Regions from separate parts of the Paenibacillus sp. V4I9 genome, predicted to be linked through region 2. Evidence: riboswitches for the same ligand, from Rfam matches in the RefSeq annotation. Region 2 holds a riboswitch; the other holds the start of a gene.
The links. Region 2 has a riboswitch for FMN ahead of ribD (bifunctional diaminohydroxyphosphoribosylaminopyrimidine deaminase/5-amino-6-(5-phosphoribosylamino)uracil reductase RibD). Riboswitches for the same ligand answer to the same signal wherever they lie in the genome.
Positions count from the first base shown of each region.

Region 1: another riboswitch for FMN. It lies ahead of QFZ81_RS22710 (DMT family transporter); the one in region 2 lies ahead of ribD (bifunctional diaminohydroxyphosphoribosylaminopyrimidine deaminase/5-amino-6-(5-phosphoribosylamino)uracil reductase RibD).

Region 1 is NZ_JAUSZE010000001.1:4,838,536-4,844,202, forward strand. It holds gene QFZ81_RS22710 (DMT family transporter) at 2-970, opposite strand; FMN riboswitch at 1,131-1,277, opposite strand; gene QFZ81_RS22715 (hypothetical protein) at 1,395-1,946, opposite strand; gene QFZ81_RS22720 (hypothetical protein) at 2,136-2,504, opposite strand; gene QFZ81_RS22725 (CBO0543 family protein) at 2,584-3,159, opposite strand; gene QFZ81_RS22730 (MFS transporter) at 3,355-4,686, shown strand; gene QFZ81_RS22735 (DUF3231 family protein) at 4,784-5,667, shown strand, end outside.
Region 2 is NZ_JAUSZE010000001.1:4,498,158-4,503,824, forward strand. It holds gene ribE (riboflavin synthase) at 1-389, opposite strand, end outside; gene ribD (bifunctional diaminohydroxyphosphoribosylaminopyrimidine deaminase/5-amino-6-(5-phosphoribosylamino)uracil reductase RibD) at 406-1,515, opposite strand; FMN riboswitch at 1,750-1,931, opposite strand; gene QFZ81_RS21185 (peptidylprolyl isomerase) at 2,135-2,566, opposite strand; gene lysA (diaminopimelate decarboxylase) at 2,835-4,166, opposite strand; gene QFZ81_RS21195 (spore germination protein) at 4,327-5,667, opposite strand, start outside.

The DNA of each region.
Region 1 (5,667 bases), 340 kb from region 2:
TTCAAATAGAAACATTCCCTTTACTGCGGCTCATTAACCATAGGGTTAACCAAATAAATACAAAGCCTACTAGTTGTCCTACGGTCAGCTTTTGTCCAAATACAACCCAGTTTATGCATACACCTACAGCTGGGAAAGCTAGCTCGGCAAGCGTTGCAAAGAATGCCTTTGTCGATGACAGCCCCTTATAATAGAGGAGCATGCTGATCAACCCTGGGAAAAAGGCCTGGAACAACAGGTTGACTGCGATAAGTGTTAGATCACCACTAGAACCGCCTACATGCCAAGCATCGCCACTTACCAAAAGAACTACCGTTAGCAGCGGAATCGCCATTAGGAAGCGCAGTGATGTGACAACAGGGAAATCCAAGTTTTTTTGAAGCAGGAACTTACCCATGACGGTTGATCCACCCCATAAGACAGCCGCCAGAATTGAAAATAAACAGCTTAACGTACCTAAATCCTTCAAGCCCATCTTCGGGGAATCAAAACCAAACGTCAGCAAGTACGTGCCTAGCAGCGCCATTACGATATAGGCAGAAAATTTCGAAGGCAGTGTCTCTTTAAGCAGTAAACGAGCCAATACGATGGCGAACAAGGGCTGCAACTTCTGCAAAAGCAGGACGGAGTTTGCACTTCCGTGAGCGAAAGCTGAAGTGAAGAGTATGGTGGCTATCGCCGATCCACCCCAAGAAATAAATAGAAGAGCACCAATAACGCTTAGTGTTAGTTTGCCGGCTAAGGACTTGCGGTACTTTATCAGCACAGGAAGCGCATAGCAGGCCAGCAGCAGATGCTCAATGAACACAATTTGTGCAGAGGTAAAACTCTTCAACAATAAGATTCGAAAGAGAGGGTCCAACCCCCAAAGTGTAGCTCCGAGTGCTACATACCAGATCCCATTGATGCCCCTGCTACTTGATGAATACAAACTTGCGCGCTTACTACCTAGCTTAAATACATTTTCCAATTCAAAAACCTCCCAATAGGAGAGACTTTGAGAGATTAGCTCAAAGGTCCCTAGATGATGTTTTGAATTGAACCTTCTGAAAGAGACAATGCCCCTGTTTACAAGCAACAGCGGCATTGACAAACAGACCTATTAAAAATTGAATTTTTAACAAGTTGTCCTTCACCTTCTCTCATCCGGACTATACCGTCGGCCTTGGAATTTCACCAAGTCAGTCCCCGTCTATACAGACTGGGAGTCGCGGGCTTAGATACACGTACATATCCTCACCGCCGGTAGGGAATTTCACCCTGCCCCGAAGGTTCAAATCTTATTTTGTTTGTTTATTTGGTCCAAATAACGCTTAACGTTGAAAGTGATGTTAACACCGAAAAATAAAAAAAGCAAGGATTTTCATCTCTGCTTCGCTCCAATCATATATTTTTCACTCAGATATATACCAAGTTCTTCTCGAATTTATTTCACGCTGCGCTCTTAAAAGAATACGTAAGGCCTTATCAATTTCATCCTCTGCTCGTCTCAGTTTGTCTACCGAGACACTACGCTTAGAGGCTCCCAGTACATCTATCGCTTCGTTAATTTTGTCACTAATTTCTTCTCTTGAGACTCTCGTCATACCATTTCTTCCCTCCCTTGCGCTCGGGCTTCTCATATATCTATTATTCACTACTTCTGTTTCCTGAATTTCAAATAAATTCCTAGGATCTTCTTTCCTCACTATTTCTTTTTCCATTGTATCTTTACTCGCTTTTTCTTTCTTTGCTATTTCTTTTTTCACTGCTTCTTTCTTCACTATTTCTTTCTTCACTGGCTCTTTCTTCGCTGTTTCTTTCTTCACTTGTTCTTTCTTAGTTGGTTCTTTCTTCACTGGTGCTTTCTTCACTGCTTCTTTCTTCACTGCTTCTTTCTTCACTACTTCTTTCTTCACTGCTTCTTTCTTCACTGGCTCTTTGTTCACTGCTACTTTTTTCGGCATTACTTTCCCCCCCCCCATTTCCCCCATACTATATCTTATGCTTATGAGAGAAATGACGATTGGGTATATACCGACACGCATGATATATAAACCTAATAGTCAAACAAACCATATATACAAACACACAAGTAGTAGATACAAAAAGAAAAAGGGTCTCCAGCTGTCTTATATATCTGACAGGGATACCCTTTAAAGTGTCGAATGACGTCGTTTTAAAAAAAGAAATATAACAACGCCTATTACAATTCCAACGAACGAAAACAGCATAGGCAGCCAAACTGGACCCCATAAGATACCGAAAGGTTGAAAGACATCCGAGTAAATGATACCTACCGTCCCCAGAAAAGCCCCTAATACAAAAGGAATATACGCATACTCTGCAGTATCTCCTGCGTCTTTATAAGCATCCCAAATACCAAACATGTAGAGACAAGGGTAAAACATTAGCCAATGATAATCGGCTTGCTGGATGGCCTCTTGAATGTTTCCTTTGAAACTGTCGATAATAATTTGATTGAGATCTGACATATAATTCACGATAAATTCCAATATAATCAACGTAATTCCTTTTATATATTTCCCGTTTAAAAACTGACCAAACCCAGGGAGTGCGATGCTCCATAATAATTTCTCAATTTTAGTGGATTTGTGCATAGTTGTTATTTAGCAGTCGGTGATTTGCCGTACTTGCAATGAACTCAGGTGAAGGCACCTTGCTATGGGATCGTTCCTCTACAAAATTTCCTCCTCTTACTTCAGGCGTAATCCTTTTTAATAAACCTACAAACCCTCTGATCGTAAACAAAGTAAAGTTAATTGATGCAAATGTATGAAAAACAGACCAAGATTTCCATCTAAACAAATCGGTTTTCCTCTCTAAAAACCATTGAAGCAAAGTCATTGGTACACTAAAAAATAGACTTCTCGTGATGAGTTCAAGCGGTTTGCTTTGATAAGACGATCTTACCCAAACTACAGTTAAAAGCGGATAAAATAACAGATCGTACAAAATATTGGTATCAAATACTTTGGCGAAAGGACGAACGGGGTACGATATCTTTCCTTTTTTAATAAAGAAAGAATCTATCGAACTTGATAAAACGCACTTCGTGAAGAATACAGTCAGATACATGAGCAGGTTATTACGTTTCAAAACGAATGGGGCTGCTGCTAATGATGAGGCAAATAAAATCCGCAATAATATCTTTTCCATACAATTTTCCCCCTTTAATTGCTTCTTCCTTTACCTGTAGTGTGGATAAAATAACAGCCTATTATTCATGAAAGGAATAGTCAGCGAACCAAAGAAAATAAAGAGCTGCCGCGGGCAGCTCTTTTTATGTTTGAGTGACATTTGTATAATAGGGGATAGATAAAATACACCTCTAGTTAGACAGGATGGTAATGGATGAACGATAAAATTGTAATGCCGGTATGGACGATTGGCTTGTTCATCGTTGTTATGAATACGACGATGTTCAATGTTTCAATCCCTAGTATTATTCAAGATCTTGGCATCACGGCAGATCTCGGATCATGGGTGATTTCAAGTTACTCCATCGGATATGCCTTATCGACCGTTATTTACAGTAGGCTCTCAGATGTCTTACCGATTCGTAAACTGCTGATCGTGGGGCTATTGGTGTTAGGACTTTCATCGATTTTCGGATTATTTGCCAGGGAATTTCATGCTTTACTCATGGCTCGTATACTTCAGTCTGCAGGTGCAGGGGTGATGGCTGGCCTTGGTTTGGTTCTGGCAAGTCGATATATTCCAATTGAAAGACGCGGGTCAGCTATCGCCATGATTTCCGCGGGGAGTGCTATGGCTTTCGGGCTCGGTCCGATCGTTGGCGGTTTGATTAGCGAATACTTTGGTTGGAACGGGTTGTTCGCAATCACTTGTCTGGTTTTGGTCATTCTTCCGATACTTGTACGTTTACTTCCCAAAGAAAATGCGACATCCTTTCGATTCGACATATTGGGTGCTCTCTTAACCATCGTGAATGCAACTACGCTGCTGTTAGCTGTGACGCAAGTTTCAGCCGCCTGGCTTGTCGCCAGTTGTCTTTCGTTGCTTGTACATGCTTGGCACTTGAAACGAATGAACAATACGTTCATTAACCCTGAACTATTGAGAAATCCAACTTATCGTAAATTGGTTACGATCGGGTTTTGCATCTTAGTGTTGAACCTTGGTAATTTATTTCTAATGCCGTTGGTGTTAGCCAAGGTGTTCGATCAATCGGCTATGATGATTGGCTTAACCATTGCGCCAGGGGCCATTCTGTCGGCCTTCTTGACACGATTCGTCGGTAGATGGATAGATCGATACGGCAATCTACGCTTTATGTTTATAGGGCATTGTATTTTAGCTTTAGTGATGATTGCCTTTTATGCCACTCTTGGCGCTTCGCCACTTGTTATACTTTTGGGATATCTTTGTTTTTCGCCTGCTTTTTCAGCAACGATTGCATCTTTGAACAACGAGACCTCACGTATTCTTCCAAAATCATTAATAGGCTCTGGTATGGGACTTATGCAGCTTATCCAATTTTTTGGCGGTTCAATTTCGGTAGCGGTTTGTGGAATATTACTCGAAATTCAAAAGAATACGCCACTTCCTTATTCCTTCAAACACGTTTATGGCCTTTTATTTTTGGTAGGTCTGAGTTCACTGGGCATGTTGCTGTGGTACAAGCTTACTGCACCTGTTGTAGTTTCAAACGGAGATAAATGATAGTTTATAATTCCATAATCTACCTATACCATAAGAAAATCAGACTTGATAAATCCTTTTCTAATTGGACAATCTAATTTTTAGAGGTGATAGAGATATGAACATAACTCAATTAAAACTAACTTCAACGGAAATCGGAGCTTTGTGGGGGCAATATGTAAATGAATCTATGGTACATCAAGTAAATAAATATATGCTTTCAATTATAGAAGATACGTCCATTAGAGAGGTTTTTGACGATGCAATAAAAATATCTGAGAATCAAATGCAGCAGGTTTCGACTTTTATTCTTAATGATGGATTTCCATTACCCATAGGGTTTACAGAAGCAGATCTCAATCCCAATATTGGAAGGTTATTTTCCGATATTTTCTGTTTGGATTATTTGTATCTCATGACCATACATGGTTTAAACGGTCATATATATTCGCTTACTACATCAGTTAGAAAAGATTTAAGGGATTTTTTTGATTCCTGTTTAACGGATGGAAAAAATATGTACCAACGTACCGTTGATTTATTACTTGAAAAGGGACATTTTCAAAGAGACCCGTATTTCTTCCCCCGTGCAAACCCAGAGTTTATTGATAGCAAAAAATATCTCGATGGCTTTTGGGGAGATAAACGTCCTCTTTCAGCCATAGAAATAGGTAATATTTCCCTTAACTTAAAGAAAAGTATTATGGCAAAAACACTTGGAATTGCATTTAGTCAAATTGCCGGATCCAAAGAAATAAGGAAATTTCTAACAGATGCCGTTCAAACGTCAAATGACCACATTCAATTGCTAAGTAAAAAACTAAAAGATGATAATTTACCTGTTCCGATGTCATGGGAAACTGAAATAACCGAATCTACAGATTCACCGTTTTCAGATAAACTTATCATGTTTCACACTGGTTTTTTGTTTCTGACTTCTCAATCCTATCACGGATTAGGACTAGCGGGTTCCATGAGGTCTGATCTAATTCTTGATTATGA
Region 2 (5,667 bases):
AAAATGTGCTTATTCTCCGGTTCGAACCGGTAAACGACCGCATTTTCTTCGGGTATTCGTGAAAGGATCGTTGCGGTTGCATCCACATGTCCTTGAACAATGTGCCCGCCGAACCGGCCATTCGCTGCCATCGCTCGCTCCAAATTCACGCGTGTGCCTGTTTGTAGTTTGCGAAGATTCGTCTTGCGGTATGTTTCTGGCATAACATCCACGGAAAATGAGTCGTTATCAAAAGATATGACCGTCAAACAGACGCCATTTACAGAAATACTGTCACCTAGGTGGACATCTTCAAGCACTTTCTTAGCAGCGATGGTCAATACCATCGCTTGCCCTTGACTATGAATGCGGCGCATGTGGCCGATTTCTTCGATAATTCCGGTAAACATGCAAGTCCTCCATTCGTTAGCTCTTATAATTCGGATAGCCGGTTATGCAAATATCCGGTCCGAACTGCTCGACCTTGAGTCGGTCGAGCGTAATCGCATCATCCATCTTCGCGAAGCCATCGAAGTTGATGTTTACAGGTGCTGCAGAGCCGCCGCCGATGATTTTCGGCGCAAACATCAGCACCAGCTTATCGATCAAGCGCCGCTCCAGCATGGCGCCGTTGAGCTTCCCTCCACCCTCTAGGAGGATGGAGCCGATCTCGCGCTCGCCGAGCTGCCGCATGGCGAGCGTCAGGTCCACCTGCGGGCCGTCCCCGCAGGTGAGGACCGTGATGCCGCGCGCTTCCAGCGCGGCACGCCGCTCTGCAGGCGCCTGTGCGCTTGCGAGCAGGATCGTCTGCTGACGATCCTGCTCCGTGAGCACCCGGGCGCCCAGCGGGACTCGCAAGAGCGAGTCCGCGACGATCCTTACCGGCTGCACAGCCGGTACGTCGCCGCGCGCGCTCAGCAGCGGGTCGTCGGCGATGACGGTGTTGACGCCGACCATGATACCCTGATGCCGATGGCGCAGGGTATGAACGAAGGCACGCGACGCTGGCGACGTGATCCACTTGCTGTCGCCGGTCTTCGAGGCGATGCGGCCGTCAAGCGTGCTCGCTGTCTTCATCGTCACATAAGGCATGCGGGTGACGATGTATTTGTTGAAGGCCTCGTTCATTGCCGCGGCCTCCTCTGCAAGCAGCCCAACCGTCACGTCGAGACCATGATCATACATCTTAGCGATGCCTGTCCCAGCAACCTGCGGGTTCGGATCCCTTCCAGCGACGACAACCCGTGACACGCCAGCCTCAATGAGTCGGTCGCTACACGGTGGAGTCTTGCCAAAGTGACTGCATGGCTCTAATGTCACATAAGCCGTGCTGCCTTTAGCTTCCTCGCCTGCCATTTGCAAGGCGAGAACCTCGGCATGGCCATGTCCGCGCTTCAGGTGCGCTCCCATGCCAATGATGCGTCCATTCTTAACAAGGACACACCCTACTACGGGATTAATTCCTGTCTGACCAAGAGCACTTTCAGCCATTTGCAGAGCAAGTCTCATGTAGGCTTCGTCATTCAGTACATGCACGAAGTTCACCGCCTTTCAGATCTATTCCAAAATTTGAATGCAAAAAGGCCCCTCCGTGTATCGGATAGGGGCCAGAGATTGTCTAGATAACACGAAGAAGCTTCATCCATCCATACTTGCCGCATTTTTGATCAAATCAAACAACAACGACGTATCTGCTTCAAAAAACAGACCTGCCGAATTTTTGTTTACGTGAAAAAATGTACAAGCATGCATAGCGAATCAAATGTTCGCGTTTTCCTTCTCCCATCCAGACTATACTGTCGGTTCCGGAATTGCACCGGATCAGCCGTAGCGAAGCTGTGTGTCAGGTACCGCTAGCTTCAAAACGGGTCACGGACTTATCGAAACATGTAACGGGTACATGCTATCGAATCACCGCCGGTGTGGAATTTCACCACGCCCCGAAGGTTTTGCATACATATAAAAATAACTTACAACTAAGAACTAGCTATAAATTACTTTGATAATGAAAAATTTATCACTCACACTTACAAAAAGCAAGTGCTTTTTTCCTTTTCACATTTATTTCTTACTTTTTCAATGAATTCACTCGGAATTAAATTTAAAAAGAAACCTATTGAAATAAATCAACAGGCTTCTTTTCGAATATGGCGAATTATACTTCTACAACTTCAACTTTCTCCATCAAATCTTTGCCTTTGAAAGCATCGACTAACTCCATGCCTTTAGATACTTTACCGAATACGGTGTGTTGTCCATCCAAATGCGGTTGCGGTTGGTAAGCAATATAGAACTGGCTTCCACCTGTATTTCTGCCTGCATGAGCCATAGCCAAGGAGCCGCGCTCATGTTTGTTCGGGTTGATTTCACAGTTGATTTGGTAACCAGGGCCACCAGTTCCTGTTCCTGTAGGACAACCACCTTGTGCTACGAATCCTGGAATAACACGATGAAAAACAAGTCCGTTGTAGAAACCGGAGTTTGCTAATTTTTCAAAGTTTGCAACGGTATTCGGTGCATCGTTTTCGAAAAGATCGATAACGACTTCGCCGCCACCTGCTAGTTTAATTTTTGCTTGTTTGGCCATTTGTGGTCCACTCCTTTAGGAAATAATATCTTATTCTACTATGAAAACTTCCATTTCACAAACTGCGCTATACTTCTAACACAATTCTCCCCCGACCTTGTCCTATTTGACTGGAATATGCGCTTTTCGCGCTGTATGAATCAGTCCTTGATTTTCACCAAAAATCATCTGTGATGTGAATGACTATTCCGCGATTAAGAGATGAAAAAAAACGCAAAGAAAGAAACCCCGTGAAGCTGAGGTTTCCTTCATTTTCATTTAAAACCAATTAAACGGTCTCGCTCATTTGTTTCATTCTTGCAGGAATGATGTCGTTGCCAACGATGTTATCGAACGTTTCGCGTTTCACGACGAGATCACTTTGACCATCTTTCACGAAGACAACGCCAGGACGGCGGATACGGTTATAATTGCTTGCCATTGCATAATTGTATGCTCCTGTACAAGATACAGCGAGAACGTCTCCTGAACTTACTTTGGGCAGGTTCAGATCCCAGATCAGCATATCACCGCTCTCACAGCATTTCCCTGCAATAGATACAACCTCTGTCGGTTGCTCTGTAGCGCGGTTAGCCAACATCGCCTCATACACAGCCTCATACAAAGCAGGACGTGGGTTGTCAGTCATGCCGCCATCTACAGCTACGTATTTACGCACTCCTGGAATATCCTTAGTTGTACCTACTGTGTACAACGTAGTTCCCGCATCACCAACGATGCTGCGACCTGGTTCAACCCAAATTTCAGGCATTGGAAAATCATTGCTGCCGAAGTTGTCTTTAATCGCGTCTGTAATTGCTTTAACATAAACGGCAACCGGAAGTGGGCTATCCTCGCTCACATAACGAATCCCGAAACCGCCGCCAAGGTTAATGACCTTGAACGTAACGCCTATTTCTTTGCGAACTTGAACGGCAAAACCAGCCACTTTCTCAGCTGCCATGCGGAAGCCTTCCACTTCAAAAATTTGGGAACCAATATGCGAATGAACGCCCAATAATTCCAAATTGCTTAATTGCGAAGCTTCTTGAACAGCGCGGAATGCCGATCCATTGCCCATGTCGAAACCGAATTTGGAATCCGTCTGGCCTGTAGAAATATATTCATGCGTATGTGCCTCAACGCCCGGCGTAATACGCAGTAAGATCTTCACCTTTTGGCGCTTCTCTCCGGCAATCGCATTCAACATTTGAAGTTCGATGAAGTTATCCACGACGAAACAGCCGATTTTGGCATCAATCGCCATTTCCAATTCTGAGATTGTTTTGTTATTGCCATGAAAATGAATTCGTTCCGCTGGGAAGCCTGCTTGTAGCGCTGTATAAAGCTCACCATCGGAAACAACGTCAAGTGACATCCCCTCTTCATCTACAATTCGGCACATAGCCATTACGCAGAATGCTTTACTTGCATAAGCAACTTGAAATTTCAGACCAGATGCTTTGAAAGCTTCAACGAATTCACGGCAGCGCCCACGTACTAACGCTTCGTCAAAAACATATAAAGGAGTGCCGTATTCAGCAACCAATTTCGTTGCATCGACACCGCCGATTTCGAGGTGGCCTTGGTCGTTTATTTTACTAGTACCATGTAAATACATAGCTTTATTTCCCTCTCTCCCTGAACCATCTTCTTGCTATATTCCGCCTAAGAGGTTAATGTACATTACTATTAAAAGTACCATATGGCATGCTCTTTTGACAATACACGCTTCGACATAAAAGCAAAAAAGGACAGGAGAATTCCCTGCCCTTTTTCTGTTATTTGGATTTTGGTTGACGTGTGCCATCGATTGGCTTTGTAATACTTAGCCGCGTTTTGCCAGCAAGCACCGGACGACGAACCAGGATGGCAAAGAAGCTTTTGGCGTTAAATGGAATAAAGGGCCACATATAGGGTGCATTAAAGGATTTCCTTGTGGCCAGCAGAATCAGCCATAACGTTGATCCTACTACAAATCCGGGGACGTGGAAGATCGCCACGATGATTAATAGAGCCAGTCTTACTATTCGATTAGCCAGACCTAATTCATAGCTCGGTGTCGCGAACATCCCAATGGAGGCGAGTGCCAAATACAGAATAACCTCATTGATAAAGAGACCCGTTTTTACCGCGATATCTCCGACCAAAATGGCTGCCACCAAACCCATTGCGGTAGCGAGCGGTGTAGGTGTATGTACAGCAGCCATTCGCATGAGATCAATCCCAATATCCGCTAACAAGAACTGGACCAATAGCGGCAGGCTTCCTTCCTTCTGCGGACCGAGGAATTCTAATCCAGCCGGCTTTAAGGAAGGATCCATAACCATCATAAACCAAAGCGGGAGCAGGAAAATCGAAGCCATAATGCCAACAAAGCGCACCCACCTTAAATAAGTACCGATGAATGGGGTTTGACGATATTCCTCAGCGTGCTGCACATGATGGAAAAATGTGGTCGGCAGAATCATGACGCTCGGTGATGTGTCCACGAAAACACATACATGACCTTCTAGTAAATGGGCGGAGACAACATCCGGCCGCTCCGAATACCGAACCATCGGATACGGGTTCCAACCCTTATTAACAATCGCTTCTTCCAGCTGTTTTTCAGCGAGAGGAAGGCCGTCGATTTCAACATCCTTTATTTTATCTTTCACGGCTTGGACTAAGTCCGCGTCAGCAATATCGTTGATATAAGCCACACAGACATCCGTCTTGGTTCGTTTGCCGATTTGCATGATTTCCAGCTTAAATCTTTCATCGCGAATTCTTCGTCTGACTAATGTCACATTCAATAATAGGGTTTCCACGAAGCCATCTCGTGAACCACGGACAACTCGCTCTAAGTCTGGTTCAGCGATCGAACGAACAGGATAATTTTTGACATCGATCGTAATCCCTGCTGTCTCACCTTCAATGAAAAATGCCGTTCCGCCCATCAATACTTGTCCTACGATTTCAGACATTTTCTTGTAGGACTTCACTTGAATGTGCGGAATTAATTTCTCAATGAATGCTTCCAGTGTATGATGTGAGACGGTTTCTTCGTCCGCATAAGTGAGTCGTGTAATGATATCGGTTAACACCGTATCTTTGGCAAATCCATTGCAATAGAAGAT